Regions from separate parts of the Streptomyces sp. BK79 genome, predicted to be linked through region 1. Evidence: riboswitches for the same ligand, from Rfam matches in the RefSeq annotation. Region 1 holds a riboswitch; the other holds the start of a gene.
The links. A riboswitch is a leader RNA that binds a small molecule or an ion and turns the genes downstream of it on or off. The one in region 1 is predicted to bind cyclic di-AMP.

Region 1 (14,259 bases):
TCGCGTGGCTCGCCGCCACCCAGCGCGAGGACGGCTCCTGGGACGAGCCCTACTTCACGGGCACCGGCTTCCCCTGGGACTTCTCCATCAACTACCACCTCTACCGGCAGGTCTTCCCGCTCACCGCGCTCGGCCGGTACGTCCACGGGGATCCCTTCGCCCACAAGCCCCGCGCGGACGGGGCCACCGCCGCGCGGCCCGCCACCGAGACGTCCGCCGCCGAGGTGAAGGGCAGCTGATGAACCCGCAGACCGGCCCGTCCCCGCTGCTGATCGCCTGCGCGCTCGGCATCGAGCACCTCGCCCTGCGCACCGGCGACCGCGGCGGCGCCGGCGGGCCGGTCACCGTCCTGCGTACGGGCATGGGACCCAGGGCCGCCGAGCGCGCGGTCACCCGGGCCCTGGCCGGTCCGGCGCTCGACGGCGCCGCGGTGCTGGCCACCGGCTTCTGCGCGGGACTGGCCCCCGGCATGCACCCCGGTGACCTGGTCGTCGCCGAGGAGACCCGGGACCCGCGCTCCACCGTCGCCTGCGCCGGCACGGACCGGCTGGTCAAGGAGATCACGCGGGCCGTGCCCGGCCGTACCGTCCACACCGGGCCGCTGACCGGCTCGGACCACGTCGTGCGCGGTCCCGAGCGCGCCGCCCTGCTCGCGACCGGCGCGATCGCCGTCGACATGGAGTCCGCGGCCACGCTCCTGAGCGCCGTCCGGACGGGCGAGCGCCCGGTTGCGGCCGTCCGGGTGGTCGTGGACGCTCCAGAACACGAACTCGTCCGGATCGGCACGGTGCGCGGTGGAATATCGGCTTTCCGCGTCCTTCGATCCGTTCTTCCCGCATTCTTCGAATGGCACCGTTCTTTGCCGCTCCCCCGGAGGTGAGCCCAGATGGCCATGCCGCTGCGCCAGTCCATCAAGGTCGCTACATACCTGGCCGAACAGAAGATCCGCCGACGGGACAAGTTCCCGCTCATCGTGGAGCTGGAGCCGCTCTTCGCCTGCAACCTCAAGTGCGAGGGATGCGGCAAGATCCAGCACCCGGCCGGCGTGCTCAAGCAGCGCATGCCGGTCGCGCAGGCCGTGGGGGCGGTGCTCGAATCGGGTGCGCCGATGGTCTCCATCGCCGGCGGCGAGCCGCTGATGCACCCTCAGATCGACGAGATCGTCCGCCAGTTGGTGGCCAAGAGGAAGTACGTCTTCCTCTGCACCAACGCCCTGCTCATGCGCAAGAAGATGGACAAGTTCAAGCCGTCGCCGTACTTCGCCTTCGCGGTGCACATCGACGGACTGCGCGAGCGGCACGACGAGTCCGTGGCGAAGGAGGGCGTGTTCGACGAGGCCGTGGAGGCCATCAAGGAGGCCAAGCGGCGCGGCTTCCGGGTGACCACCAACTCGACCTTCTTCAACACCGACACCCCGCAGACCATCGTCGAGGTCCTCAATTTCCTCAACGACGACCTCAAGGTCGACGAGATGATGATCTCGCCCGCGTACGCCTACGAGAAGGCGCCCGACCAGGAGCACTTCCTGGGGGTGGAGCAGACCCGCGAGCTGTTCAAGAAGGCGTTCTCGGGCGGCAACCGGGCCCGCTGGCGGCTCAACCACTCCCCGCTGTTCCTCGACTTCCTCGAGGGCAAGGTCGACTTCCCGTGCACCGCGTGGGCGATCCCGAACTACTCCCTCTTCGGCTGGCAGCGCCCCTGCTACCTGATGAGCGACGGGTACGTCCCGACGTACCGGGAGCTGATCGAGGACACCGACTGGGACAAGTACGGCCGCGGCAAGGACCCGCGGTGCGCCAACTGCATGGCGCACTGCGGCTACGAGCCCACCGCCGTCCTGGCCACCATGGGCTCCCTCAAGGAGTCCCTGCGCGCCATGCGCGAGACCGTCTCCTCGAACCGGGAGTGAGGGGGCCCCGAGCGTGACGATTCTGGAGAGCATCCGGGGACCACGCGACCTGAAGACGCTGACCGAGGCGGAGCTCGGCGAACTGTCCGACGAGATACGTGACTTCCTGGTGCACGCGGTCGCCCGCACCGGCGGACACCTCGGACCCAACCTGGGGGTGGTGGAACTCACCGTCGCCCTGCACCGGGTCTTCGAGTCACCGGCCGACCGCATCCTGTGGGACACCGGCCACCAGACCTACGTGCACAAACTGCTGACGGGACGCCAGGACTTCTCCAAGCTGCGCCGCAAGGGCGGGCTGTCCGGGTACCCGTCGCGCGAGGAGTCCGAGCACGACGTCATCGAGAACAGCCACGCCTCCACCGTGCTCGGATGGGCCGACGGCCTCGCCAAGGCCCGCCAGGTGCGGGGGGAGGACGGTCACGTCGTCGCCGTCATCGGCGACGGCGCGCTCACCGGCGGGATGGCCTGGGAGGCGCTGAACAACATCGCGGCCGCCGGGGAGCGGCCGCTGATCATCGTCGTCAACGACAACGAGCGCTCCTACGCCCCGACCATCGGCGGCCTCTCCAACCACCTCGCGACGCTGCGGACCACCGACGGCTACGAGCGGATGCCGGCCTGGGGCAAGGACGTCCTCCAGCGCACCCCCGTGGCCGGCACCACCGTCCACGAGGCCCTGCACGGCGCGAAGAAGGGCTTCGAGGACGCCTTCGCGCCCCAGTGCCTCTTCGAGGACCTGGGACTGAAGTACGTCGGCCCGATCGACGGGCACGACCTCGGGGCCGTCGAGTCGGCGCTGCGGCGCGCGAAGCGCTTCCACGGGCCCGTGCTGGTGCACTGCCTCACGGAGAAGGGCCGCGGCTACGAACCCGCCCTGCGCGACCAGGAGGACCACTTCCACACCGTCGGCGCCATGGACCCGCTCACCTGCGCGCCGCTCACTCCCGCCGACGCGCCGTCCTGGACCTCCGTGTTCGGCGAGGAGATCGTCCGCATCGGCGAGGAACGCGACGACGTCGTGGCGCTCACCGCGGCCATGCTGCACCCGGTCGGCCTCGCCGCCTTCGCCGAGCGGTTCCCCGACCGGGTCTGGGACGTCGGCATCGCCGAGCAGCACGCCGCCGTGTCCGCGGCCGGCCTCGCCACCGGCGGCCTCCACCCGGTCGTCGCCGTCTACGCCACCTTCCTCAACCGCGCCTTCGACCAGCTCCTCATGGACGTGGCCCTGCACCGCTGCGGCGTCACCTTCGTCCTGGACCGGGCCGGGGTCACCGGCACCGACGGACCCTCGCACAACGGCATGTGGGACATGTCCGTCCTCCAGGTCGTCCCGGGACTGCGCATCGCCGCGCGGCGCGACGCCGACCAGCTGCGCGCCCAGCTGCGGGAGGCGGTCGCCGTCGACGACGCGCCGACGCTGGTGCGCTTCCCGAAGGAGTCCGCCGGACCGGCCGTACCGGCCGTGGAGCGGGTCGGCGGCCTGGACGTCCTGCACGCCGCGGGCCGGCCCGAGGTGCTGCTCGTGGCCGTCGGTGTGATGGCACCCGTCTGCCTGCGGGCCGCCGAGCTGCTCGAAGCCCGCGGCACCGGCTGCACCGTCGTCGACCCGCGCTGGGTCAAACCCGTCGATCCGGCGCTCGCGCCCCTGGCCGCCCGGCACCGCCTGGTGGCCGTCGTCGAGGACAACAGCCGTGCGGCCGGGGTCGGTTCGGCGGTGGCGCTGGCGCTGGAGGACGCCGACGTCGACGTGCCCGTGCGCCGGTTCGGCATCCCCGAGCGGTTCCTCGCCCATGCCAAGCGCGCCGAGGTGCTCGCCGACATCGGCCTCACCCCGGTCGAGATCGCCGGCCGGATCAGCGCGAGCCTGGCCGCCACGGAACAGGCGGGGGCCGGGGAACAGGCAAGGGACGGGGAACAGGCAAGGGACGGGCGGATCGTCATGCCAGCGCAAGGAGAGAACTGAATGACCAAGGAGTTCGACCTCACCGCGCTCCTGGCCGAGCGCGGAGCCGAGCGGTACGAGCTGCACGCCAGGCACCTCAACCACCAGTTGCCGCGCATGCTGCGCACCATCGGCTTCGACAAGGTCTACGAGCGGGCCGAGGGCGCGCACTTCTGGGACGCGGACGGCAACGACTACCTGGACATGCTCGCCGGGTTCGCGGTGATGGGCCTGGGCCGCCACCACCCCGTCGTCCGCAAGGCGCTGCACGACGTCCTCGACGCCTCGCTGGCCGACCTGACCCGCTTCGACTGCCCGCCGCTGCCCGGACTGCTCGCCGAGAGGCTGCTCTCCTACAGTCCGCACCTGGACCGGGTCTTCTTCGGCAACAGCGGCACGGAGGCGGTCGAGACCGCGCTCAAGTTCGCCCGGTACGCGACCGGCAGGCCGAGGATCCTGTACTGCACGCACGCCTTCCACGGGCTGACCACGGGCTCGCTGTCCGTCAACGGCGAGGACGGTTTCCGCGAGGGCTTCGCGCCGCTGCTGCCGGACACCGCCGTCCCCCTCGGCGACCTGGACGCCCTGGCACGGGAACTGGGCAGGGGCGACGTGGCCGCGCTGATCGTGGAGCCCATCCAGGGCAAGGGCGTGCACGAGGCCCCGCCCGGCTATCTGCGCGCCGCCCAGGACCTGCTGCACCGGCACAAGGCGCTGCTGATCGCCGACGAGGTGCAGACGGGCCTCGGCCGGACCGGGAAGTTCTACGCCTTCCAGCACGAGGACGGCGTCGAACCCGACCTGGTGTGCGTGGCCAAGGCGCTGTCCGGCGGCTACGTGCCGGTGGGGGCGACGCTGGGCAAGGACTGGATCTTCCAGAAGGTGTACTCCTCGATGGACCGCGTACAGGTCCACTCGGCGAGCTTCGGGTCCAACGCGCAGGCCATGGCGGCCGGGCTCGCGGTGCTGTCGGTGATGGAGAACGAGGAGATCGTGGCCAACGCCGCCGCGGTGGGGGAGCGGCTGAAGTCCCGGCTCGCTCAGCTGGTCGACCGCTACGAGCTGCTCGCCGACGTCCGCGGCCGGGGCCTGATGATCGGGATCGAGTTCGGCCGGCCCCGGTCCCTCAAGCTGCGCAGCCGCTGGACGATGCTCCAGGCCGCGCGGAAGGGACTGTTCGCGCAGATGGTGGTGGTGCCGCTGCTGCAACGCCACCGGATCCTGACCCAGGTCTCCGGCGATCACCTCGAGGTGATCAAACTGATCCCGCCGCTGATCATCGACAGCGACGACGCGGACCGGTTCGTCGACGCCTTCACCGAGGTCATGGACGACGCGCACGAAGGGGGCGGGCTGATGTGGGACTTCGGCAAGACGCTGGTGAGGCAGGCGGTGGCCAACCGCTAGGGAGCGGCCGGGGAGGGCACGCGCCGGGCCCCCGCCTCCGCCGGTTTGCCTCTGTGGCAAAAAAATTGCCACGCAGGCAATCCTGGGGCTGAATGGAAGGCATGACCTCCCCCGAGACCGGTCCGCCCTCGCCGGACGCGGCGGCGGACGCGGTGTCCGTCGTGGCACCGCAGCTGCGTGCCCTGCGGCGCAGGGCCGCCCTCACCCTGGAGACGGCCGCCCGTGCCGCGGGGCTCTCGCCGGCCCACCTCTCCCGGCTGGAGACCGGGCAGCGCCAGCCCTCGCTGCCGATGCTGCTCTCCCTCGCCCGTGTCTACGGTACGACCGTCTCGGAACTGCTCGGCGAGACGGCCGCGGACCGGGACGCGGTGGTGCGGGCCGACGCCATGGAGCCGACCTTCGCGGGCGGCTGGACGTACTGGCAGGCGGGCGGGGCCGGCCGCGGCATGCAGGCCCTGCGCGTCCATGTGCCGCACGGCTCCCAAGGGGACATCGTGCGCGTGCACCCCGGTGAGGAGTGGCTCCACGTGCTGCGGGGCCGGCTCCGGCTGCGGCTCGGGGACACCGTGCACCGGCTGGGGCCGGGCGACAGCGCGCACTTCGACTCCCTGACCCCGCACCGGATCGCCGCCCAGGACGCCGACGGGGTCGACCTCCTCTTCGTGCACACCCTGTTGCAGAGCCCGTCGGCGGCCCTGTGCCTGGGGCCCGCCACCACGCCGGACCACCTCACCGCCGGAGAGATGCCATGAGCGCCGTCCAGGACAAGTTCCCGCGCGCCCTGTGGGTGCGACTGCTCATCTACATCGCCCTGGGGCACGTCTTCGGCGGCTTCCTCTATCTGCTGTTCGAGGTGGGGGCCAAGTAGCCCGCCCGTGAGCGGGGGAGGGCTCAGTCCAGCATGCGCTCGCGCAGCCGCTCCCGGGTCTGCGGGGTGATCCGCAGCCCCTTCTCCAGGTAGTCGTCGACACCGCCCCAGGTCTCCTCGACGGTCTCGAACGCCGCCGCCAGGTACTCGGCGCGCGCGTCGAACAGGGGGCTGAGCAGCTCCATGACCTCGGGCGAGTACGCGGAGGCGGCGGAGCTGCTGCGCCGCACCTTGTAGCGGCGGTGCGTGGCGTTCGACTTCAGGTAGTCCTCGACGATGGCGTCGCGCTCCACACCGAGGGCGAGCAGGGTGATCGCGATCGACAGGCCCGCGCGGTCCTTGCCGGCCGCGCAGTGCATCAGGGCGGGCACGCTGTCGTCGGCCAGCGCGTGCACCACCCGGGAGTGCTCGGCGGTGCGCTCCTTGATGATCGCGCGGTAGGAGTCGATCATGCGGTTGGCGCCCTTGTCGTCCGCCAGGATCTCGCGCAGCTGGTCGAGGTCGCCGTCGCGGACCATCTTCCAGAACTCGGCGCCGTCGGCCGGGTCGCTCAGCGGCAGGTTCACGTTGCGCACGCCCGGCAGCTCGACGTCCGGACCCTCGAGCTTCTGGTCGGCCGCGTTGCGGAAGTCGAAGATCGTGTGCAGGCCCAGCGAGGCCAGGAACGCGGCGTCCTCCCCGGTGGCGTGAGCCAGGTGCCCGCTGCGGAACAGCACCCCCTGCCGCACCCGCCGGCCGTCCACGGTCGGCAGCCCGCCCACGTCACGGAAGTTGCGCACCCCGGCCAGGTCGGGTTCGGTCGACGGCACCTGCTGCGTCACGGGGGCTCCTCCCACTCCGCCCCGCCGACGCCGCTCGCCGACGGGCACGAGTCGACGATACGGCACGGACCTCCGGCCAAGGCGTCGGAGACATCCGACTGCACCACATCTGGGCCTTCTGTCCGACTTGCCACCTTCCGTCCAACTGGCCCTGGAATAAGAGTGGCTGGCGGGGTGGCGCGTGAGCAGCGTCATACCCGTGACGGTGCGTTGTTGGTCATGCTCACGTAATTCGACCGGTTCTCAAGGCCGTTTGCCGGAAACGGCACTGCGTAAATCGACGGAGGGTGACCGGCCTTTCCCGTAAAGGATCAATCGGAACACCCGCCCGTGGAACCTCTCGCTTGTCGCTGCGCGTCCTGGTCCCTTACGTTCACCACCGATCCGGACGGACGCCTAATCCTGCCGCCGACCGGAGCCCGCACTCACTCACCACCCGTACACGGCAGGAGCGGGGGACCCACAGGTACGACTGCCTGTTCCGGTTCCCGGAACGGCTTGGGGTAAAGCCGCGTCTCGGCGCGGCCGGGCATCTCCAGCCCGCACCCGACAGCTCACCTCGCAGGCGCCGGAGAAGGAAAACGACATGCCCGCGAAGGGTAAGCACCGCCGTACCAGGGCCATGCGCCTGACCCGCACCATAGCCGTCGCCGGAACCGGCGGCGCCGCGCTCGCGCTCCCGCTGATGGGTGCCGCCGGCGCCCACGCCGCTCCCGCGCAGTCCGTCTCCGAGCAGGCCGTGCAGTCCGTTCCGGCGTCGGCGAAGAAGAGCGCCGCCCAGAAGAACGCGGACTCGCGGACGTACACCGTGAAGAGCGGTGACTACCTCTCGAAGATCGCCGACGACCAGGACGTCGACGGCGGCTGGAAGAAGCTGTACGCGGACAACCGCGAGGTCGTCGGCTCCGACCCGTCGCTGATCCACCCCGGCCTGAAGCTCGTGCTCGGCGGACAGGCCGCCAAGCCCTCGGCCCCGTCCTCCGCCGAGGCGGAGATGCCGGCCGCCGAGAAGCCGGCCGAGAAGCCGGCCGCCGAGAAGGCCGCGCCGGCCGAGAAGTCCTCGGACGCCTCGAAGGCCTCCTCCTCGGACAACGCCTCCAACGCGAGCACCCAGTCCGCCGGCACCGGCAGCGGCTTCACCTCGCCCGTGCCCGGCGGCAGCGTCGGCACCCCGTACCACCAGACCGGCAGCATGTGGTCCAGCGGCTACCACACCGGCACGGACTTCGTCGTCCCGACCGGCACCTCGCTGAAGGCCGTCGGCGCCGGCACGGTCGTCTCGGCCGGCTGGGGCGGCGCGTACGGCAACCAGGTCGTCATCCAGCTCGCCGACGGCCACTACGCCCAGTACGCCCACCTGTCCTCGCTCTCCGTCTCCGCCGGCCAGTCCGTGACGGCGGGTCAGCAGGTCGGCCTCTCGGGTGCCACGGGCAACGTGACCGGCCCGCACCTGCACTTCGAGATCCGCACCACCCCGGACTACGGCTCGGACGTGGACCCGATCGCGTACCTGCGCTCGCACGGCGTCTCCCTCTGACGTCCGACGCCTTGTGCCTGACGTCTGACGTCTGACGTCTGAGGCCCAGTGCCGCCGAAGGCCGGACCCCGATCCCCGGGTCCGGCCTTCGGCGTATTCCTGAATTGGTGAATACTTTAGGCGTGGTTTTTCTCACCGCCCGTCAACCCATTCCTACGGTCGCGTAGGTCACATTCCGAGGTGAATCATGGGCCGATGTGGCAGACGATTCGAAGAATGACAGCAGAGCAGTGATCGGGTCGTACGTGGCGCTGGGGGACAGCTTCACCGAGGGCGTCGGCGACCCCGGCCCCGACGGGGCGTTCGTCGGCTGGGCCGACCGGTTCGCCGTACTGCTCGCGGACCGGCGCCCCGAGGGCGACTTCACGTACACGAACCTCGCCGTGCGCGGCAGGCTGCTCGACCAGATCGTGGCGGAGCAGGTGCCGAGGGCCGTCGAACTCGCGCCGGACCTCGTCTCGTTCTGCGCGGGCGGCAACGACATCATCCGGCCCGGCACCGACCCCGACGAGGTGGCCGAGCGGTTCGAGCGGGCGGTGGCGGCGCTGACCGCAGCGGCCGGCACCGTCCTGGTGACGACCGGCTTCGACACCCGCTCGGTGCCCGTCCTCCGGCGCCTGCGCGGCAAGATCGCCACGTACAACGGGCACGTCCGGGCCGTCGCCGACCGCTACGGCTGCCCCGTGCTCGACCTCTGGTCGCTGCGGACCGTCCAGGACCGCAGGGCGTGGGACGCCGACCGGCTGCACCTGTCCCCGGAGGGCCACACGCGGGTCGCGCTGCGCGCGGGCCAGGTACTCGGTCTCCCCGTCCCGGCCGATCCGGACCAGCCCTGGCCCCCGCTGCCGCCGCGCGGCACCCTCGGTGTCCGGCGGGACGACGTGCAGTGGGCCCGCGAGTACCTGGTCCCGTGGATCGGGCGGCGGCTGCGCGGGGAGTCGTCGGGCGACCACGTGACCGCCAAGGGGGCGCTGTCGCCCAACGACATCAAGACGTGGATCTCGACGGTGGCGTGACGGCCGGGAGGGGGGAGGGAGGGCGCGGGCGGTCGTCCGTCAGCCGGGCCGTGTCGTCAACGCCTCGCGTTCCAGGCCCAGTTCCCGGGCGAGTGCCTCGTCCGTCCACTCCTGGGCCCGCGCCCGGGACACCGCGCCCGGGTACGACGTCAGCTGCACGGCCAGCCCGTCGAGCAGGGCGGTCAGCCGCAGGGCGGTGCCGTGGGGCTCGGGGCACGTGAACTCCCCGGCGGCCACGCCCTCGGCGATGACCTCCGCGAGGGCCGCCTTCCACTGGCGGTCCAGTTCCCGCGTGACGTCCCGCAGCGCCGGTTCGCGCAGGGCGACCGCCCACCCCTCGATCCACAGCCGCCAGCCCTTGGCCTGCCCGGTCGGCGCGTACCAGCGCACGGCCGCGCGCAGCCGGCGCAGCGCCGACGTACGGCGGCCGAGCAGCTTGCGCAGGTGGGCGAGATCCTCCTCGGCGGCGTACGTGAACGCCGCGGCGACCAGCTTCTCCTTCGTGGAGAAGTGGTAGAGCACCAGCGCGTTGCTGACACCGAGCGCGGCGGCCACGTCGGCGATCCGCAACGCCGCCACGCCCCGCGCCGATATCTGCTCGATCGCCGCGCGCAGCAGCTCCTCGCGCCGCTCGGCGACGCTCAACCGGACTCTCACCACGCCCGTCACCCTATACAGGCGCCGTCCTCAGTCCGTCGTGGCCGGCACCGCTCCCGTCGGTCCGGCGGCGGGCAGGTCGCAGGAGTCCTTGAAACCCTGACTGGTCAGGTCGAGCGCCGCGTTGATGCGGGACCGCAGGTTCTCGACGGCGACCATGGCCGTCAGCTCCACGAACGCGGGCTCGCCCAGCCGGGCCCGCAGCCGCTCGGCGAGGTCGTCGCCGACGGTGGGCGGCGTCGCCGTCACCGCCTCGGCGTACTCCATGACGTCCCGCTCCAGCGGCGTGTAGACGTCGCTCTCCCGCCACACCGGGACGTCGTGGAGCTTGCGCCGGTCCATGCCGCGCTCGGCGTTCTCCCAGTAGCCGAAGTCCATGCACCAGGAGCAGCCGATGGAGGCCGCCGAGGCCATCACGGCGAGCGCCTTGAGATCGGAGTCGAGCCTGTTCCACTTGGCCACGGACTGCTCGAAGCGCAGGTCGCCCCAGAGCACGCGCGGGTTGTGGGCGAGCGCCTTGCCGGGGTCGAGGACCTTGCCGTAGGCGCGCCGGGAGTACCACTCCATGGCGCGGACGAGGAGTGTCCGGGGCGGGGTGAGGGATACGCGGGCCATGGGGGCCACCTTCCTGTCCGTCGGTCGTGTCGTCGTGTTCGTGTGCGTCCGGGGCGCTGGTGCGGGCGCCCTCACCGGTACGACGGACGGAGGGAACACTGATGTGACATCGGTCGTTCGAGCTGACGTCGGGACGAGACGACAATGTGAGCCTGACCTACTCCACCTGGAGGTACCGTGGCCGGTTTCCGTTCCCCGAACCCGGGGCTCCGTGTGCCGCGGCCCGCGGCCTTCGGCGCGGACCCGAGCGGCGAGCGCATGGCGCGCATCCGCAGATCGCCGCACTTCCGTGACGGCGTCTTCCAGAATCCCGGCGGCACCGCCCGGACCCGGCCCTCCGGGTCGGCGACGGAATTCGCCAAGATCTACTTCGACCGTGAGGCGCGGTCGCGCCGGGCCCCGCGAGGGCCCGTCCCGGTGCACGCCACCACGCTCGCCGACCTCGCCCGGCCGCCCGCCGGCGGGCTGCGGCTGACCTGGATGGGCCACTCCAGCGTGCTCGCCGAGATCGACGGGCAGCGGGTGCTCTTCGACCCCGTGTGGGGCGAGCGCTGCTCCCCGGTCCCCTTCGCCGGCCCCAAGCGGCTGCACCCGGTCCCGGTGCCCCTGGCGGCCCTCGGCCCGGTCGACGTCGTCGTGATCTCCCACGACCACTACGACCACCTGGACATGCCCACGATCAAGGCGCTGGCCGGCACCGACACCCTGTTCGCCGTGCCGCTCGGCGTCGGCGCCCACCTCGAACGCTGGGGCGTGTCCGCCGACCGGCTGCGCGAGCTGGACTGGCACGAGTCGACGCGCGTCGGCGGCCTCACCCTGACCGCCACCCCGGCCCGGCACTTCTGCGGACGCGGGCTGCGCAACACCCAGCACACCCTCTGGGCCTCCTGGGTCGTCGCCGGGGAGGAGCACCGCGTCTACCACAGCGGGGACACCGGCTACTTCGACGGCTTCCGGGACATCGGCGCCGCACACGGCCCGTTCGACGCCACGATGATCCAGCTGGGGGCGTACGCGGAGTTCTGGCCCGACATCCACATGACCCCCGAGGAGGGCGTACGCGCCCACCTCGACCTGCGCGGCGGCACTCCGGGCGGCGTGATGCTGCCGATCCACTGGGGGAGCTTCAACCTGGCGCCGCACCCGTGGGCGGAGCCGGCGGAGTGGACGAAGGACGCGGCCGAGGAGGCCGGCCAGGCGGTGGCGTTCCCGCGGCCGGGCGAGCCGTTCGAGCCGACGGGGAAGCTGCCGGTGGACCCGTGGTGGCGGGCGGTATCGGGTCCGATCGCGCGTCCTTGGCGCCGTCTTCGGAGTGCTGAGGGCGTGGCGGGGACGGGCAGGGGTGATCTCGACCTGGCGGGGGAGCGGTGACCGCGCCCGGGATGCGGCGGACTGCCGCGTCAAGACTTCGTTCGGCGCCGTAGGGGGTGCCGCCCACGGTTGGGCCGCCACCGTCACTCGCGGTGACCGAACTTGATCGGGTCGGACCGGTCTCCGGCGCTTGTGGAACGAAAGCTTCACCGGCTTATCGGGCTGTCGTACGAAGCCTCATACCAGAGCGGGACGTTGTCCGAGGGACTTTGGCAACTGCCCACCGCACATGATGCGCGGACGACTACTGTCAGTGTCCGTCGGGCGACGTAGACCGGATCCCCGGTCCGCTCGGTCGACACCGCGACGACGCGTGCCCGCGTGGCGTCGCGTGTCCGCGTGGCATCCGCCACCACGCGCGAACCAGGGCCCGATCCGGGCCCGACGGACCAACGGACCAGTACGAGGACCCCGATGTCTCACCTCCGCGCCCCGGCCGCGCGAGCAGACCGCCGTGAGGGCGGGCGGCACGGCCGGCCGTCCTCACCCACCGCCCCCGCGCTGCCCGAGACCCACATACGGCCCCACCTCCTGCGTCTGGCCGTGCTGCCGCCCGTCGCGGTCGCCCTCAGCGCCTCGGCGGTCGTCCTGTTCACCGTCCGGTCCACCGGCGTCCGGCCCGGCCTCGTCCTGTGGGGCATGCTCGCCGGAGCGGTCTCGGTGACCCTCGCGGCCGTGGCCATCGCCGCCGTCGCGGCCGACCGCGCCGCGCGGTCCGTGCACGAGCGCGTCGGCGCCCTGCGCCGCGCCACCGCGCGTCAGGAGGGCGATCTGCGCGCCGTGGTCGAGGCGTTGCGACGCGGAGAGACGCCGCCCCCGCGCAAGCCGCGCGGCGGACCCCCGGACGACGCGGACGACTTCGAACTGCTCGCCGCCGACCTCTCCCGCGCCCACGACGGTGCCGTCACCGCCGTCGTCCGGGCCGCCCAGCTCTCCAGCCAGGCCGGCAGCGAACAGAAGCTGGAGGTCTTCGTCAACCTCGCCCGGCGCCTGCAGTCCCTGGTGCACCGCGAGATCTCCATCCTGGACGAGCTGGAGAACGAGATCGAGGACCCCGACCTCCTCAAGGGCCTCTTCCACGTCGACCACCTCGCCACCCGCATCCGGCGCCACGCCGAGAACCTCGCCGTCCTCGGCGGCGCCGTCTCCCGCCGGCAGTGGAGCCACCCGGTCGACATGACCGAGGTGCTCCGCTCCGCCATCGCCGAGGTCGAGCAGTACTCCCGGGTCCGGCTGGTCCCCCCGATCGACGGCACCCTGCGCGGCCACGCCGTCGCCGACGTCATCCACCTGCTGGCCGAACTCGTCGAGAACGCCACCCTGTTCTCCGCCCCGCAGACCCAGGTGCTGATGCGGGCCAACCTCGTCACCTCGGGCCTCGCCGTCGAGGTCGAGGACCGCGGACTCGGCATGCCCGTCGCCGAGCAGAGCCGCATGAACGCCCTGCTCGCCGACCCCGACCAGGTCAACGTGGCCCGCCTGCTCGCGGACGGCCGCATCGGACTGTACGTCGTCTCCCAGCTCGCCAAGCGGCACGGCATCACCGTCCGCCTGCAGACCAACATCTACGGCGGTGTCCAGGCCGTACTGGTCGTGCCGCAGGCCCTGCTGGGCGCCGAGCCGGGCGCCCTCCCCGGCGCCGAGGGCCGCCCGGCGGAACCCACCGGAGGCGCCGAGCCGGTGCCCGTACCGGCCTCCGCACCGACGGCCTCCGTACCGATGGCCCCTGTACCGATGGCCCCTGTACCGATGGCCCCCGTACCGGCGGCCCCCGTACCGGCGGCCCCCGTACCGCCGCCCCGGCCCGCGGCCACCGCGACCCCGCCGGCAACCACCGCACCCGCGGCCGCCGCGACCGCCCAGGCCGCCCCCGACGCCCCCACGTCGGTCCCGGCCCGAAGCGCCGACCGCGGCGCGCCCGTACCGCTGCCCGTGCGCGGCGCCCGCGGGGAGCGGCCCACGCCGGCCGACGCCGTGCCCGGTGTCCGGGCCGAGGACCGGGGCGTGCTCGCCGAACACGCGGCCACCCCGCCGGTACCGCGCCACAGTGCCGTACGCGGCACGATGGGCAGGCCCGGGCTGCCCCGCCGCCGCGCCCAGGAACACATCGCCC
Region 2 (14,259 bases), on a different contig from region 1:
TGCGGCGGATCTCCTCGTCGGTGGTGGAGTCGGCCTTGTCGAGCTGCTCCAGCACGTGGTTGCGCAGGCCGATGGACTCCTCGATGCCCTTCATGCCGATGCCCTGCTCGGCGAGGCCGGGGATCGGGAAGGTGCGGGAGACCGCGCCCATGGCGATGACGAGGTAGTCGAAGGGCAGCTCGTACGCCTCGCCCACCAGGGGGGAGATCGTGGCGACCTTGCGCTCCTGGTCGATGGTGGTGACCCGGCCGGTGAGGACCTCCGCCTTGGGAAGCACGCGTCGCAGGGGGACGACGACGTGCCGCGGGGAGATGTTGCCGGCGGCGGCTTCGGGGAGGAAGGGCTGGTAGGTCATGTACGACCGCGGGTCGACGACGGTGACGGTCGCCTCGCCGTAACGCATCTTCTTCTGGATGCGTCGAGCTGCGTACAGGCCTACGTACCCACCGCCTACTACGAGGATCCTGGGACGCTCCGTGGTGCTCATGCCATCGAGTATCCACCCGCCCCAGGGGGGTGGTTCGTGCGCCCCTTCACAAGCTTCCACAGGGGTCGTGTTACACTCCTCCGCCCACGTGACCGAGATCATGGCCGACACGCGGAACCGGGGCGGGACACGCCACGTTGTCAATGCCGCTTGAGCTGCTCGTCCGGGCCCGCGCACCCCCTCGGCCGGCATCCCGGCGGGTCCGTCCCGGCCCTTCTTCCACCGCCCTCCTGAACGTGTTCAAACGGCAGTTGAGCCCTCAAAAGGGTCAACGGGCAACCGTTCGTCGCCCATCACGGCCCAATTCCTTGTGAAGAACTTCACGAACTTTCTCGCGACAGGGCCCCGCCAGGCGTTTTACCGCTCCCCGTGGGCCGCTCATCCGCTTCCCGGCCCGCTCACCCGACACCCCCGGCGACCACCTTCCCGCCGTCGGCACGGAGCCGTCACCGCGTTCCCGCCCGCCCCGCTCATTACGTTGGTCGGGCCGCACTGGCTGCGCTCGGAGAGAGGTGGCATGAGCCCGCACCGCCGTACGACGGGGCTGCAGTCCCACGTTCCGGAACCCGAGGCCGGCCTCCCGCTGACGCACTGGGCGCGCTGGACGCCGCCGGCGCTCACGGGACTGGCCCTCGCCGTCGACCTGCCCACCCCGGGCGCGCTGAGCGGTGACGTGCTGCTGGCCCTCAGCGCCATGACGGCCGCCTGCCTCTACGCGCTGCCCCTGGTGGTGGTGATGGCGGTCCTGAACAGCGCCGCCGGCCTGCTGCTCCTGCTGGCCTCGCACCTGGAGTCCGACGGCGGACACGCGGTGGTCGACTTCTTCGCCCTGCTCGTCCTGGCGTGGGCCTCCGTACCGCTGTGCCTGCTGCGCCTGTCCCTGTACCGGCGGCTGCAGGGTGCCCGGCGGGCCGCGGAGTACGCGCAGCGCGCCGTGCTGCCGCCGGTGCGGGCCTGGCTGGGCCGCACCTGGATCGCGGTGCGCTACGAGGCCGCCTCGCACGCGGCGGCCGTGGGCGGCGACCTCTACGCCGCCGAGCCGACCGCGTACGGGGTGCGCCTGCTCATCGGCGACGTCCGCGGCAAGGGTCCCGACGCGATCCCGGCCGTGGCGGCGCTGGTCGGCAGCTTCCGCGAGGCGGCGCACCACACCGAGACCCTGCCGCTGCTCGCCCGGCACCTCGACGAGGCGGTCACCCGGCACATCGCCGACCTGGCCGCCGTGCGCGCCGGGAGCGGCGAGGGCGGCGGGGGCGCCGGGGGCGACTCCTCGGGCGAGCAGTTCATCACCGCGGCCGTCGCCGAGCTGCCGCCGGGCGCCGGTGAGGTGCGCCTGGTGAGCCGGGGCCACTGCCCCGCGTTCCTGGCCACCGGGGAGGGCGTACGCCCGTGGGAGCCGGCCGACCCGGGGCTGCCGCTCGGCCTCGGCGACCTGGATCCCGGGCCCTGGGAGTACGAGGCACGCCCCTTCGTCCCCGGTGACCTGCTGCTGATGTGCACGGACGGGCTGCTGGAGGCCCGCGACGCCGACGGCGCCTTCTTCTCCCCGGAGGAGGGGCTGCGGGCGTGCTGGCGGCAGGGTCCGCCGACCGTGGTGGAGACCCTCGCCGAGCTGGTGCACCGGCACGCCGGCGGCGTCCTCGCCGACGACCTGGCGCTGATCGCCGTCACCGTGTCCCCGACGGGCCCGCCCCCGCCGCCCGGCACCACGACCGGGGACGAGGGCGACGGGGGCCGGTGAGTCACCCGTCCCCTGCCGGTGCCGCGCGAGCGCGCCGCCGGCCATAAGGCGGCCATACGGCGGCCGAGGCCCTCTACCGCGCCTCGGTCGCCGTGTGGATGGCGATCCCGTCGAGGATGTCGTGCTCGCTGACCACGACCTCCGCCGCGCCCGTCCGCTCCATGATCGCGAGCAGGACGAGCGCCCCCGCGCCGATCACGTCGACGCGGCCCGGGTGCATGGAGGGGACGGCCGCGCGCTCGGCGTGGGTGGAGCCGAGCAGCCAGTCGCTGATCTCCCGGACCCGCTCGCGGGACACCCGGGAGTGGTGGATGGCGGCCGAGTCGTACGCGGGCAGCTCCTGCGCGATCGCGGACACCGTCGTCACGGAACCGGCCAGGCCCACCAGCGTGCGCGCCTCGCGCAGCGGCACCGTCTCCTCGGCGAGGTCCAGGGCGGCCTCGATGTCGGCCCGCATCGCCGCGACCTGCGCCCGGCCGGGCGGGTCGCTCACCACGCCGTCGCGCACCAGGTGCCGCTCGGTCATCCGCACGCAGCCCACGTCCACGGAGCGGGCGGCCCGCACGTGGTCGTCGCCGACGACGAACTCCGTCGAGCCGCCGCCGATGTCGACGACCAGGTAGGGCCGCTCGAGGTGGTCGCGGCCGGCCAGTTCCTTGGTGGCGCCGGTGAAGGAGAACTCCGCCTCCTGGTCGCCCGAGATCACCTCCGGCTCCACTCCGAGGATGTCCCGCACCCCGCGCACGAAGTCGTCCCGGTTCTCCGCGTCCCGGGAGGCGGAGGTCGCCACGAAGCGCAGCCGCTCGGCGCCGTGTTCCCTGATCACCTCGGCGTACTCGCGGCAGGCGGCGAAGGTCCGCTCCAGCGCCTCGGGCGCCAGCCGCCCGGTGCGGTCGACGCCCTGGCCGAGGCGCACGATGGTCATGCGCCGGTCGAGTTCGGCCGGCTCACCGGTGGCCGGGTCCACGTCGGCGACGAGCAGCCGGATGGAGTTCGTACCGCAGTCGACGGCGGCGACCCGGGTCACTGGGCGTCCTCCCCGCAGATCTCGCCGGGCGTCACGCACGGCCCCTTGCGCCACCACTCGGGCAGCATCGCGATCGCCTCGTCGCCCAGCGGGTTGACGCCGGGGCCGGCCGCCAGCGAGTGGGCGACCAGCACGTGCAGGCACTTCACCCGGTCCGGCATGCCGCCCGCGCTCGGGAAGCCGGTCAGCTCCTCGATCTCGTCGCGGCGCCGGACGTAGTCCTCGTGCGCGCCGCGGTAGGCGGCGGCCAGCTCCGGGTCGGCGGCCAGGCGCTCGGTCATCTCCTTCATCACGCCGTTCGCCTCCAGCGTGCCGATGGCGGAGGCCGCCTTGGGGCACGTCAGGTAGTACAGCGTGGGGAAGGGCGTGCCGTCGGGCAGCCGCGGTGCCGTCTCCACGACGTCCGGCTGCCCGCAGGGGCAGCGGTGCGCGATGGCGCGCAGGCCGCGCGGAGGCCGGCCGAGCTGCTGCTTGAAGGCCGCCACGTCCGCGTCGGTGGGCTCGGTGCGCGGGGTGGTCGGCGGGGGAGTCTGCATGACTGTCTTCTGCTGGTCTTCCTGTTGAGTCACTGCCGGGGCGGTCGGTTCACGGCCGGCGGGCGGCGGCGTCGGCCTTGTCGACGCCGTCCCAGACGTTCCGGTACCAGGGGCGGTCGGCGCCGCCGGCCTCGGCGCGGGCCTGCTCGGCCGCGCCCGGGTCGACGACCACGAACCCGGTCTCCCCCGGCATCACGTAGTGCAGCCGCCGCCGGATCTGCTGCTCGGCGTAGGCGTCGTCCTGCCAGCGTGCCTTGAAGTCGCGCAGGACCTCGACCCGCTCCCGGGTCTCGCGCTGCTCCCGCTGGAGATCGGCGATCTCGGCGCGCTGGGCGACGTACTGCCGTATCGGGTAGGCGAGCGCCACCACGAGGGAGCAGAGCACCATCGCGAGCAGCGCGGCCCGGCCGGTCAGCCGGGAGCGGCGGGCCTGGCGCTTGGTCTGCGAGCGGTAGACCCGGGCCGCGGTCTGCTCGCCGATGATCCGGATCCTGGTCGCGGTGGAGAAACGGTCCCGGTCCTTCACGGCCATCTGGTCTCCGCCTCCCGTGCACACGCGTACGTCCCCGCACACGGTACGGGACCGGGTACGGGGACGTACGTACGACGCTGCCTACGGCTTCGGGCTCAGCCCTTGAAGCGCGGGAACGCGCTGCGGCCGGCGTACACCGCGGCGTCGTCGAGGATCTCCTCGATGCGCAGCAGCTGGTTGTACTTGGCGACGCGCTCGGAGCGGGCCGGGGCGCCGGTCTTGATCTGGCCGCAGTTGGTGGCGACGGCCAGGTCGGCGATGGTGACGTCCTCGGTCTCGCCGGAGCGGTGGGACATCATGCACTTGAAGCCGTTGCGCTGGGCCAGCTCGACGGCGTCCAGGGTCTCGGTGAGCGAGCCGATCTGGTTGACCTTGACCAGCAGGGCGTTGGCGGCGCCCTCCTCGATGCCGCGGGCCAGGCGCTCCGGGTTGGTGACGAACAGGTCGTCGCCGACGATCTGGACCTTGTCGCCGAGCTTGCCGGTGAGGACCTTCCAGCCCTCCCAGTCGTCCTCGAACAGCGGGTCCTCGATGGAGACCAGCGGGTACGCCTCGACCAGCTCGGCGTAGTACTCGGTCATCTCGGCGGCCGTGCGCTCCTTGCCCTCGAAGGTGTAGGAGCCGTCCTTGTAGAACTCGGACGCGGCGACGTCGAGCGCGAGGGCGATCTGCTCGCCGGGGGTGTAGCCGGCTTCCTTGATCGCCTCGAGGATGAGGTCGAGGGCCTCGCGGTTGGAGCCGAGGTTCGGGGCGAAGCCGCCCTCGTCGCCGAGGCCGGTGGCCAGGCCCTTGTTCTTCAGGACCTTCTTCAGCGTGTGGTAGACCTCGGCGCCCCAGCGCAGGGCCTCGGAGAAGGACTCCGCGCCGATCGGGGCGATCATGAACTCCTGGATGTCCACGTTGGAGTCGGCGTGCGAGCCGCCGTTCAGGATGTTCATCATCGGCACCGGCAGCAGGTGCGCGTTGGGGCCGCCCAGGTAGCGGAAGAGCGGCAGGTCGCTGGCCTCGGAGGCGGCGTGGGCGACGGCGAGCGAGACGCCGAGGATGGCGTTGGCGCCGAGCGAGCCCTTGTTGTCGGTGGCGTCCAGGTCGAACATGGCCTGGTCGATCAGGCGCTGCTCGGTGGCGTCGTAGCCGACCAGCTCGGGGCCGATCTGCTCGATGACGGCGAGGACGGCCTTCTCGACGCCCTTGCCGAGGTAGCGGTTGGTGTCGCCGTCACGGAGTTCGATGGCCTCGAAGGCACCGGTGGAGGCACCGGACGGAACGGCGGCACGACCCGTGCTGCCGTCGTCGAGGCCGACCTCGACCTCGACCGTGGGGTTGCCTCGGGAGTCCAGGATTTCCCGGGCTACGACGACGTCGATGGACGGCACGAGCATCTCCTTCTTCAATGTGACGCTTCGGTGTGACGCGCGGGTCCGCTGGACCGCGGCGGCTCTGCGGGACCGAGCCTAACCGGCTCCGGGCGATCGGCCAGCCGATCGCCCACCCGATGGACAGAACCGAGAGTAAATTGTTTCCGAACGAAACAAAGACGTTCCCGGAAACCCGTGGAAACCCGTACGCGATCAAGTGCGCGGTCGGGCGCCGGGCGAGGGCACGAAAAACCCGCCCCGGTGCGTACGGGGGAACACGCACCGGGGCGGGAGTCGCGAGGCCGCCGCTTACTTGAGGTGCAGCTGCTGGCCCGGGAAGATCAGGTCGGCCTCGTCGACGATGTCGTCGTTCAGGTCGAACAGCTTGGCCCAGCCGCCCTTGACGTCGTGCTCCTCGGCGATCGAGCTGAGGGTGTCGCCCTTGACGACCTTGTACTCGCCGTCGCCCTTCTCGACCTTCTGGCCGGTCGGGGTGGTGACGGTCTCCTTCTTGGCGGCCGGGCGCTCGTCGGAGCGGGAGGCCTTCTGCTCGGCGGAGCGGTCGGCGGTGGAGCCGCTGCTCTGGCTCTGCGAGCCGGAGGAGCTGTCGGAGCCGGAGCTGTCGGAGCTCTGCGAGGAACCGCTGTCCTGGCTCTCGGTGGAGCCACCGCCGGTGTACGCGGCGTTCGACAGGCCGGTGCCGCAGACCGGCCAGGCACCCTTGCCCTGGCCCGCGAGCACCTTCTCGGCGATCTCGATCTGCTGCGCCTTGCTGGCCTGGTCGGCGGTCGCGGCGTACTGCGTGCCGCCGTAGCCGGCCCAGGTGGAGGCGGAGAACTGCAGACCGCCGTAGTAGCCGTTGCCGGTGTTGATGGACCAGTTGCCGCCGGACTCGCACTGGGCGACGGCGTCCCACTCGGAGGCGGTGGCGGCGGAGGCGTTGCCGGCCGCCATCAGCGGGGCGGCGACGGCGGCACCGGTGACGCCGGCGACGGCGATGACACGGGTGGCCTTGGACGGGCGGCGGTGCTTGCCCTTGCCGGAAAACAGCATGGTTGATCCCCTCACCGACGCCTGCGAGGTGAGCTGTCGGGTTCGGGCCGGTTGAGTTGCCCGGCCGGGTTCCTCGCGGAACTCGGCTCCACCCCTAGCCGCTCCGGCTCAACTGCCCGGTGCGGCACTTACCTTGGGTCCCCCGCTCCTGCCTTCGGCGCTTGACGCGACGACTGTTCCCGGACGGCCGCTGGCAGGATTCGGCGTTGCGGCAGCCGGGGCCCGCGATGGCGAGCGGTCACGACCGTAGACACGCGCGCCGCGGATTTTCAAAGACGATCACGGCTTCTGAGACCTATATCTCACGTGATCCAAAACGGACATACAGTCTCGAACCGTGACGTGAACTCCCCCTACTTTTCGCCCGATTCGCCCGTGACCGTGAGCGTCTGACCGGGCAGGATGTGGTCGGGGTCGACACCGACGACGTCCTTGTTGCCCGCGTACAGCGACCGCCACCCGCCGTCGACCTCAAGGGAGTCGGCGATGCCCCACAGGCTGTCGCCGGAGCGGACGGTGTAGGCGCCGTCGACGGCCTCCCGCGCCCCGCCCTCGTCACGCGAGGCGTGCCGCCCCGACGACTCCGCCGTACGGCCGTCCACCGGGCCCTCGTCGGCGCTGCCGCCGCGATGCTTGCCCGCGCCGGACTCGCCGGTGCCGGTGAGGGACGAAGAACCGTCACTCTGCCCCGCCTTGTCCGATTCATCGCCCTTGGTGACGGGCGCGGACGAACCGGCGGACTCCTCGCGGCCGGCGCCGGCCGCGGGGTCGGACGTGTCGGATGTATCGGGCGTGTCGGACGTGGCCCCTTCGTTCTGACCGGCCGACGAGGAGGCGGAGGACGAGGGGGAGGACGACGCCCCGGCGGTCGGCTCCGCCGCCCCGGACGACCGGCCCGACCGGTCCGGCTCACCCGAGTCGGCGGAGCCGCCCGAGCCGGCCGACCCGGACGCCGTCGGGGCCGGGGTCGCGGAGGCGTCGTCCGCCTCCTCCGACGCACCGTCACCCGTCGAACCCGTACCGCCGCCCACGACCGACGCGTCGTTGCCCAGCCCCGCGAGCAGACCGCAGGTCGGCCAGGCGGCGATGCCCTGGTCGGCGTGCAGCTTCTCGGCGATTCTTATCTGCTGGGAGCGACTGGCCTGGTCGGCGCTCGACGCGTACTGGAGGCCGCCGTACCGCTCCCAGACCTCCTGCGTCAGCTGCAGCCCGCCGTAGTACCCGTTGCCGCTGTTCTGGCTCCAGGCACCGCCGGTCTCGCACTCGGCGACCCGGTCCCAGTTCGCCCCGTCGGCCGCGTGGGCGCCGGTGGCGCCGAGGAGGGGGATCGCGATGGCGGAGCCGGTCACTCCGGCGGCGACGACCAGGGCGGGTGCCTGGCGGGGGCGGCGGTGACGACCGTTCCCGGAGAGCATGCGACGACCTTTCACGAGACGACGGGGATCGGGTGGCGCCGAAACTCAGGCCACGCCGATGATCCGTGAACGTATAGGCAGATGATCGCTTGTCACAAGTTCATGCCGCGCAGATCACGTGAAGATCACAGAGTTGAGCGCGTGTCACTTTTGCGTCGGCGGCGCGCCGCTGTCCGCCGGGGACGGGGCGGGGGTGAACGACACGGGCAGGGTGCGCAGACCGCGCATGATGAGTCCGCCGCGCCAGCGCAGTTCGGCCGGGTCCGCGGCGAGGCGCAGGTCCGGGAGGCGGGTCAGGAGCGTGGCGAGCGCGGTCTGCCCCTCCAGCCGGGCGAGCGGGGCGCCGAGGCAGTAGTGGATGCCGTGGCCGTACCCGAGGTGCTGGCTGTCCCGGCGGGCGAGGTCCAGGGTGTCGGGGTCCGTGAACCGCTCCGGGTCGCGGTCGGCGGCCGCGAGGACGACGAGGACGGGGTCGCCGGCCGCGATCTCCTGCCCGCCGATGGTCAGCGGGCGGGTCGCGAAGCGCCAGGTGGCCATCTCCACCGGGCCGTCGTAGCGCAGCAGTTCCTCGACGCCCGTCTCCAGCAGGGCGCGCTCGCCCGCGGCGAGGGACGTCTCCAGGCCGGCCCGCTGCTCGGGGTGGGTGAGCAGGGCGTACGTGCCGTTGCCGATGAGGTTGACCGTGGTCTCGAAACCGGCGAAGAGCAGGATGAAGGCCATGGCCGCGGCCTCGTTCTCGGTGAGGTGCTCACCGTGGTCCGAGGCGCGGATCAGGCCCGACAGGAGGTCCTCGCCCGGGCCGGGCTCCGGCGGCAGCGCGGCCCGCTTGCGGTGGATGAGGTCGGCGAGGTAGCCCCGCATCTTCTTCACCGACCGCGCGACCCCGCCCCGCGGTCCGCCGCCGTGCCGGATCATCATGCCCGCCCAGTCCCGGAAGTCGTCCTGGTCCTCCCGGGGGACGCCGAGCAGGTCGCAGATGGCGTAGATGGGCAGCGGGAAGGCGAACTCGTGGATCAGGTCGGCGGAGCCGGCGCCCGCGAACCGGTCGATGAGGTCGTCGGCCAGCTCCTGCACCCGGGGGGCGAACTCGGCGACCCGGCGGGGCGTGAACGCCTTGCTGACCAGCCGCCGCAGCCGGGTGTGGTCCGGCGGGTCGATGTTCAGCAGGTGGGTCATCAGCTCGGCCTTCCGCTCCCCCGGAATGCCGGTCTTGCCCTTGGCGTGCGCGGGCTCGTCGTGGTGCGCCGGGTTCTTGGACAGCCCCGGCTCGGCGAGGGCCTGCCGGGCGTCCGCGTACCGGGTGACCAGCCAGGCCTCGACTCCGCTGGGCAGCCGCGTGCGGTGCACGGGCGCGTGCTCGCGCAGCCAGGCGTAGGCGGGGTAGGGGTCGCTCGCGAACTCCCAGGTGAACAGCTCGGGTGCGGTGCCCTGGCCGGAGCGGCCACCGGAGCCGGACGGGTGCTCGCTCACCCCTCGACCTCCCTGATCGCGTCCCGGTACGTCCGGGCCGCCGCTCTCAGGGCCGCCTCCGGGTCCGTGCCCTCGGACTCGGCGCGTACGGCGAGGGCGAGGAGTTCGTAGCCGACGCCCTCGCCGGCGGGCAGCGGGACCGGGAGGCCGGCGGTGCGGACCCGGGAGGCGAGCTTGGCGGCGAGGGCGAGGCCGGGCTGGCCGAGGGGGACGCCCTCGGTGACCGAGGTGCGCTGCTTCTCGACGGCCTTGGTACGCAGCCAGTGCTCGCGGACCTCTTCGGGGGTGGTCGCCGTCTCCTCGCCGAAGACGTGCGGGTGGCGGTGGATCAGCTTGTCGACGATGGTGCCGGCCACGTCGTCGACCGAGAACGGCGCCTCGGGGTCCTCCTCGGCGATCCGGGCGTGGAAGACGACCTGGAGGAGTACGTCGCCCAGCTCCTCGCGCAGTTCGTCGCGGTCGCCGTCCTCGATCGCCTCGACGAGTTCGTACGCCTCCTCGATGGCGTACTTGGCCAGGCCCTCGTGGGTGCGCTGCGAGGACCACGGGCATTCGGCGCGGATGCGGTCCATGACCTGGACGAGGTCGAGCAGACGGGCGCCGGGGAGGTCGTAGGAGGCGGGGAGCAGTTCCAGGTCCGGCATGGGGACCCGGCCCGACCCGGCGAGGCGGGCCAGTCCGTCGGTGAGGGCGGGTTCGCCCTCACCGGTCGCCACGACCACCACCGTGTGCCCGCCGGCGCAGACGGCGACCAGTTCCTCCGCGGTCGGGGCCGTCTCGTCGACCCGTATGCCCGCCTCGCGCAGGTACGGCAACTGCGGGTGCGCGCCGTCGGCGCACAGCACCCGGTCGGCGGTGCGCAGGGCCTGCCAGGCGGGCCAGGACAGCAGGCCGGGCGCGACGCGGTGGCTGGTGGTGAGCAGGACGACGCGGCCGGGGTCGGGGGCGGTGTCGGCGGTGGTTGCGTTCACGATCAGAACGTAACGCACCCGGCGGACGGCCCCGTGAGTTGTCCACAGGGGGCGGCGGAGCGCCCCCGCAGGACCGTTACGCCGTCTGCTGCGTCCGCGCGGCCGTGATCTCCCGCAGCCACGGCACCTTGGTGTCGACGCGGCTGCTCTTCTGGACGTCCCAGGCGCCGTAGCGCGGGTTCAGGTCGACGTCGAGCTTCTCGGATGCCTTGGACAGGGCCTGCCAGAACTCGGGCCGGCCGGTGTCGGTGCCGAGGCTCTCGGCGAGCTTCTGGGCCTCCAGCTGGACACGGAGGTTGTCGTCGAGGCGCTCGGGCGGGACGCCGTACTGCTGCAGCCAGACGGTCTCCAGCTCCTCGGCGCCGCCGGCCTGCTCCTCCAGGCCGCCGCGCATCTCCTGCACCTCCCTGCGGGTGACGGTCACGTCCGCGTCCTGGGCGGCGCGGTGCAGGACCCGGTCGAGGACCATGCCGTGCAGGGTGTCGCGGGTGAGGGTGCCGGTGCGGGCGACGACCTGCTCGTACTGGGCGTCGTCGGGGACGGCGGCCCGCTGTGCCTCGCGCACCTCGTCGACGCGGGTCTCCAGCTGGGCGACGGTGATCCGCTGGTCGCCGACGACGGCCGCCGCGCCCGGATGCGCGTCGTTGCCGCAGGCGGTGAGCAGGGGCGCCGCGGCGGCGAGCGCCGTGGTGAACAGGAGCGCGGTGCGACGGCGGCGGTGCAAGGAAACCTCCCGAGGAGATTGTGCGACGGTGCACAAAGTCTTGCGATGATCGATGGTAGGCAGTGGCCCGGCTCTGGCCAACCCATTCGACCAACGATTCACCGGGACTTCGGGCACCGCCGCGCCCCGGCCGGGGTGGTGGTCGTCAGCCGCGCACCTGGCCGAGCCACTGGAGGGTGCGGCGGATCTCGGCGGCGAGGGGGTGGCCGGGGCCGTGCAGGCGCTCCACGTCGTGCAGCAGCCGGGCCAGCGTCTCGTGGGCGGCGGCGCGGTCGCCGAGGGCGAGCAGCAGGTGGCCGATGCGGCGGCGGACGTCGTGGGCGAGATCGGGGTCGCCGGCGACGTACTGGTTCTCGTAGTACGGCAGCAGCGCGCGGTACTCGGCGAGGGCGGCGGCCGGCTCGCCGAGCTGTTCCAGGCACTGGGCGGCGTCGTAGCGGTGGCGCAGGGACTGCGGGTCGGCCTGGCCGGCCTCGGCGGCGCGCTCGTCGGCGAGGCGGCGCAGCTCGGGCAGGGCGCGCCGGTACTGGCCGTCGTCCATGAGGGTGGCCGCGTACTGCTTGCGCAGGGTGCGTACGACCGGGGAGCGTTCGCCGTGCTGTTCGGCGGCGGCGGGCAGGATCGCGCCGAGGATGTCGACGGCCTGGGTGATGCGGCCCTCGCCGAGGAGGCGCTTGACGTCGTCGACGGCGCGGGCGACGTCCGGTTTCTCGGCCTCGGCGACGGGCGGGACGGGGGCGGGCTGGGGCGCCGGGGTGCGGGCGCGGTCGGGCCAGGGGGCGTGCGGGCGCACGAAGGGGCGGGTGGGGTCGAGGGGGCCACCGGTGGGCATGCCGCGCGCGGGCAGCAGCAGCGCCAGGTGCTCGTAGACCTCCTGGGCGGAGGCGGGGCGGTGCTGGGGGTCCTTGGCGAGCAGGCGCAGGACGAGGGCTTCGAGGGCTTCGGGGACCTCGGGGCGCAGCCGGCGCACGGGCAGCGGCGGCTCGTACAGGTGCCGGTGGAGGACGCCGAGCGCGGTCGAGCCCGCGAAGGGGACGTCTCCGCTGAGCAGTTCGTGCAGGAGGACGCCGAGGGCGTACAGGTCGGTGTAGGGGCCGACGGCGCCGCCCATGGCCTGCTCGGGGGCCATGTAGGCGGGTGAGCCGATGGGGGTGCCGGTGTGGGTGAGGCGGGTGGTGTCGGCGTCCATGACGGAGGCGACACCGAGGTCGAGGACGGTGACGGTGCCGTCCTGCCGCACCATCACGTTGCGCGGCTTGAGGTCGCGGTGGACGATCGGCACGGCGTGCACGGCGCTCAGTACGGCGCACAGCTGGGCGGCCACGGCGACCGCCCACTGCCACGGGTACGGGTCGTGCTCGGCGAGGTGGTCGGAGAGGTCGGCGCCGTCGACGTACTGCATGACGAGGAACAGCTCCTCGCCCTCGCTGCCCGCGTCGTGCACCGTGACGAGGCCGGGGTGGTCGACCTGGGCGGTCACCCGGCACTCGCGCACGAAGCGGCGGCGCAGTTCGTCGGCCTCCTGGCCGGCCACCTTGTCGGGGCGCAGCAGCTTCACCGCCACGCGCCGGTCGAGCCGCCGGTCGTAGGCCGTCCAGACCTGGCCCATGCCGCCCTGCCCGATGAGGGTGGACAGCTCGTACCGCCCGGCGACGACGCGTCCCGCCGCCACGGTCACCGCCCGTCCTGGTGGGTGCCGGTGCCGTTGCCGCCGCCGCTGCCGCCGCCGTCGTGCTTGCGGAGGTAGTCGCTCAGCTCGTCGAGTTCGGCGCGGACCTGGTCGATGCGGGCGGGGTGCGGGGTCTGCGGGTGCGGGGTCTGCGGGTGCGGGGTCTGCGCGTACGGGGGCGGGGTGGCGGGGGCCTGCGGATGCGCGGGCGGTGCGGCCGGGGTCTGCGGGAGCGTGACCTGGTACGGCGGTGCCGGGGTCTGCGGAGGCACCGGGGCGTAGGGGTAGGCGGGGTGCGGGTGTCCGTAGCCGGGGGCTGGGGCTCCGGGCAGCGGGTGGCCGGCGTGGCGCGGGGGCTGGTGGTGCCGGATGTCCGCGTACAGGAAGTACCCGGCGCAGGCGCACGCGTTGAGCAGCAGGATGATCATGCCCGCGGTGCCGTTGGGGGTGCTGAAGTCGTCGGTGTGGTCGGTGAGGAGGAGGCTGAAGCTGATCACGAGGACGGCGGCCGACACGGCGAAGGCCCACCAGTCGCGCGGCCTGCGGGTCACGATGGCCGCGTACAGGGTGGAGATCCAGGCGAGGAAGCCAAGGCTCAGCAGGGGCAGGGCCACGAAGAACACGCGCAGCAGGACCAGCACCGCGGTCCTGGGGCGGCGCGGCGGCGGTGGCGGCACATGGCCCAGGCCCTGCATGACTTCTCCCGGCAACCTGATCAGACGGATGTACACCGGACGGACCAGTGTGGGGTCGAGCGTATAGGCCGACACGGACAAGCGGCCCCGGGTTGTACCGAACCGTTGTCGTGCCGGTCGCCTCCCGTGTCCGGCCCGCCCTCCGGACCTCCCTCCGGGCCGTCGGTCGAACCGTCGGTCGAACCGTCAGTCGGGGTCCACCGAGCCGTCCGTGAGTCCGTCGTACATGCCGCGTACGAGCTGTTCGCCGAGGCGGCCGGCGAGCCTGAGGGCACGCTCGAACTCGTCGAGGGCGCGGAAGCGGGCTCCGTAGCGGTGCTGGGCGTCGAGCGGCAGCCGGGGGAGCTGGAGTCGGCGGACGTCGAGGCGGGTGGCGGTGGACGCGTAGCTGCTGGCCTGGCGGTTGTTGGCGGTGCCGCGCAGGAACCCGGCGAGGAACCAGGGGTCGAGCGCGGCGGGTTCGGGGCGCAGCAGCACGAGGTTGCGCCCCAGGGCGGCGCCGGCGGAGGCGTCGTCGATGACGCGCGCGACGGAGCCGCCGCCGAGGACCGGGACGACGACGTCGCCGGTTTCGGTCAGGA

Region 2: linked by a shared signal. The riboswitch ahead of ACFIF2_RS14335 (transglycosylase family protein) and the one ahead of ACFIF2_RS27655 (peptidoglycan DD-metalloendopeptidase family protein) in region 1 are both predicted to bind cyclic di-AMP.

Annotation. Positions count from the first base shown of each region.
Region 1 covers NZ_JBHVOC010000024.1:76,716-90,974, forward strand. Annotated here, with positions in the region: gene shc (squalene--hopene cyclase) at 1-239, shown strand, start outside; gene ACFIF2_RS27620 (1-hydroxy-2-methyl-2-butenyl 4-diphosphate reductase) at 239-880, shown strand; gene hpnH (adenosyl-hopene transferase HpnH) at 887-1,909, shown strand; gene dxs (1-deoxy-D-xylulose-5-phosphate synthase) at 1,923-3,875, shown strand; gene ACFIF2_RS27635 (aspartate aminotransferase family protein) at 3,876-5,261, shown strand; gene ACFIF2_RS27640 (helix-turn-helix domain-containing protein) at 5,363-6,013, shown strand; gene ACFIF2_RS27645 (DUF6126 family protein) at 6,010-6,129, shown strand; gene ACFIF2_RS27650 (tyrosine-protein phosphatase) at 6,153-6,950, opposite strand; cyclic di-AMP (ydaO/yuaA leader) riboswitch at 7,374-7,533, shown strand; gene ACFIF2_RS27655 (peptidoglycan DD-metalloendopeptidase family protein) at 7,537-8,487, shown strand; gene ACFIF2_RS27660 (SGNH/GDSL hydrolase family protein) at 8,718-9,503, shown strand; gene ACFIF2_RS27665 (TetR/AcrR family transcriptional regulator) at 9,543-10,163, opposite strand; gene ACFIF2_RS27670 (carboxymuconolactone decarboxylase family protein) at 10,191-10,775, opposite strand; gene ACFIF2_RS27675 (MBL fold metallo-hydrolase) at 10,953-12,146, shown strand; gene ACFIF2_RS27680 (ATP-binding protein) at 12,561-14,259, shown strand, end outside.
Region 2 covers NZ_JBHVOC010000010.1:27,604-41,862, forward strand. Annotated here, with positions in the region: gene ACFIF2_RS14305 (NAD(P)/FAD-dependent oxidoreductase) at 1-487, opposite strand, end outside; gene ACFIF2_RS14310 (PP2C family protein-serine/threonine phosphatase) at 1,005-2,228, shown strand; gene ACFIF2_RS14315 (exopolyphosphatase) at 2,302-3,255, opposite strand; gene ACFIF2_RS14320 (DUF501 domain-containing protein) at 3,252-3,791, opposite strand; gene ACFIF2_RS14325 (septum formation initiator family protein) at 3,841-4,323, opposite strand; gene eno (phosphopyruvate hydratase) at 4,419-5,699, opposite strand; gene ACFIF2_RS14335 (transglycosylase family protein) at 5,991-6,734, opposite strand; cyclic di-AMP (ydaO/yuaA leader) riboswitch at 6,738-6,904, opposite strand; gene ACFIF2_RS14340 (transglycosylase family protein) at 7,088-8,149, opposite strand; gene ACFIF2_RS14345 (cytochrome P450) at 8,294-9,619, opposite strand; gene ACFIF2_RS14350 (nucleoside triphosphate pyrophosphohydrolase) at 9,616-10,590, opposite strand; gene ACFIF2_RS14355 (SurA N-terminal domain-containing protein) at 10,667-11,314, opposite strand; gene pkaE (serine/threonine protein kinase PkaE) at 11,460-12,950, opposite strand; gene ACFIF2_RS14365 (hypothetical protein) at 12,989-13,678, opposite strand; gene ACFIF2_RS14370 (N-6 DNA methylase) at 13,865-14,259, opposite strand, start outside.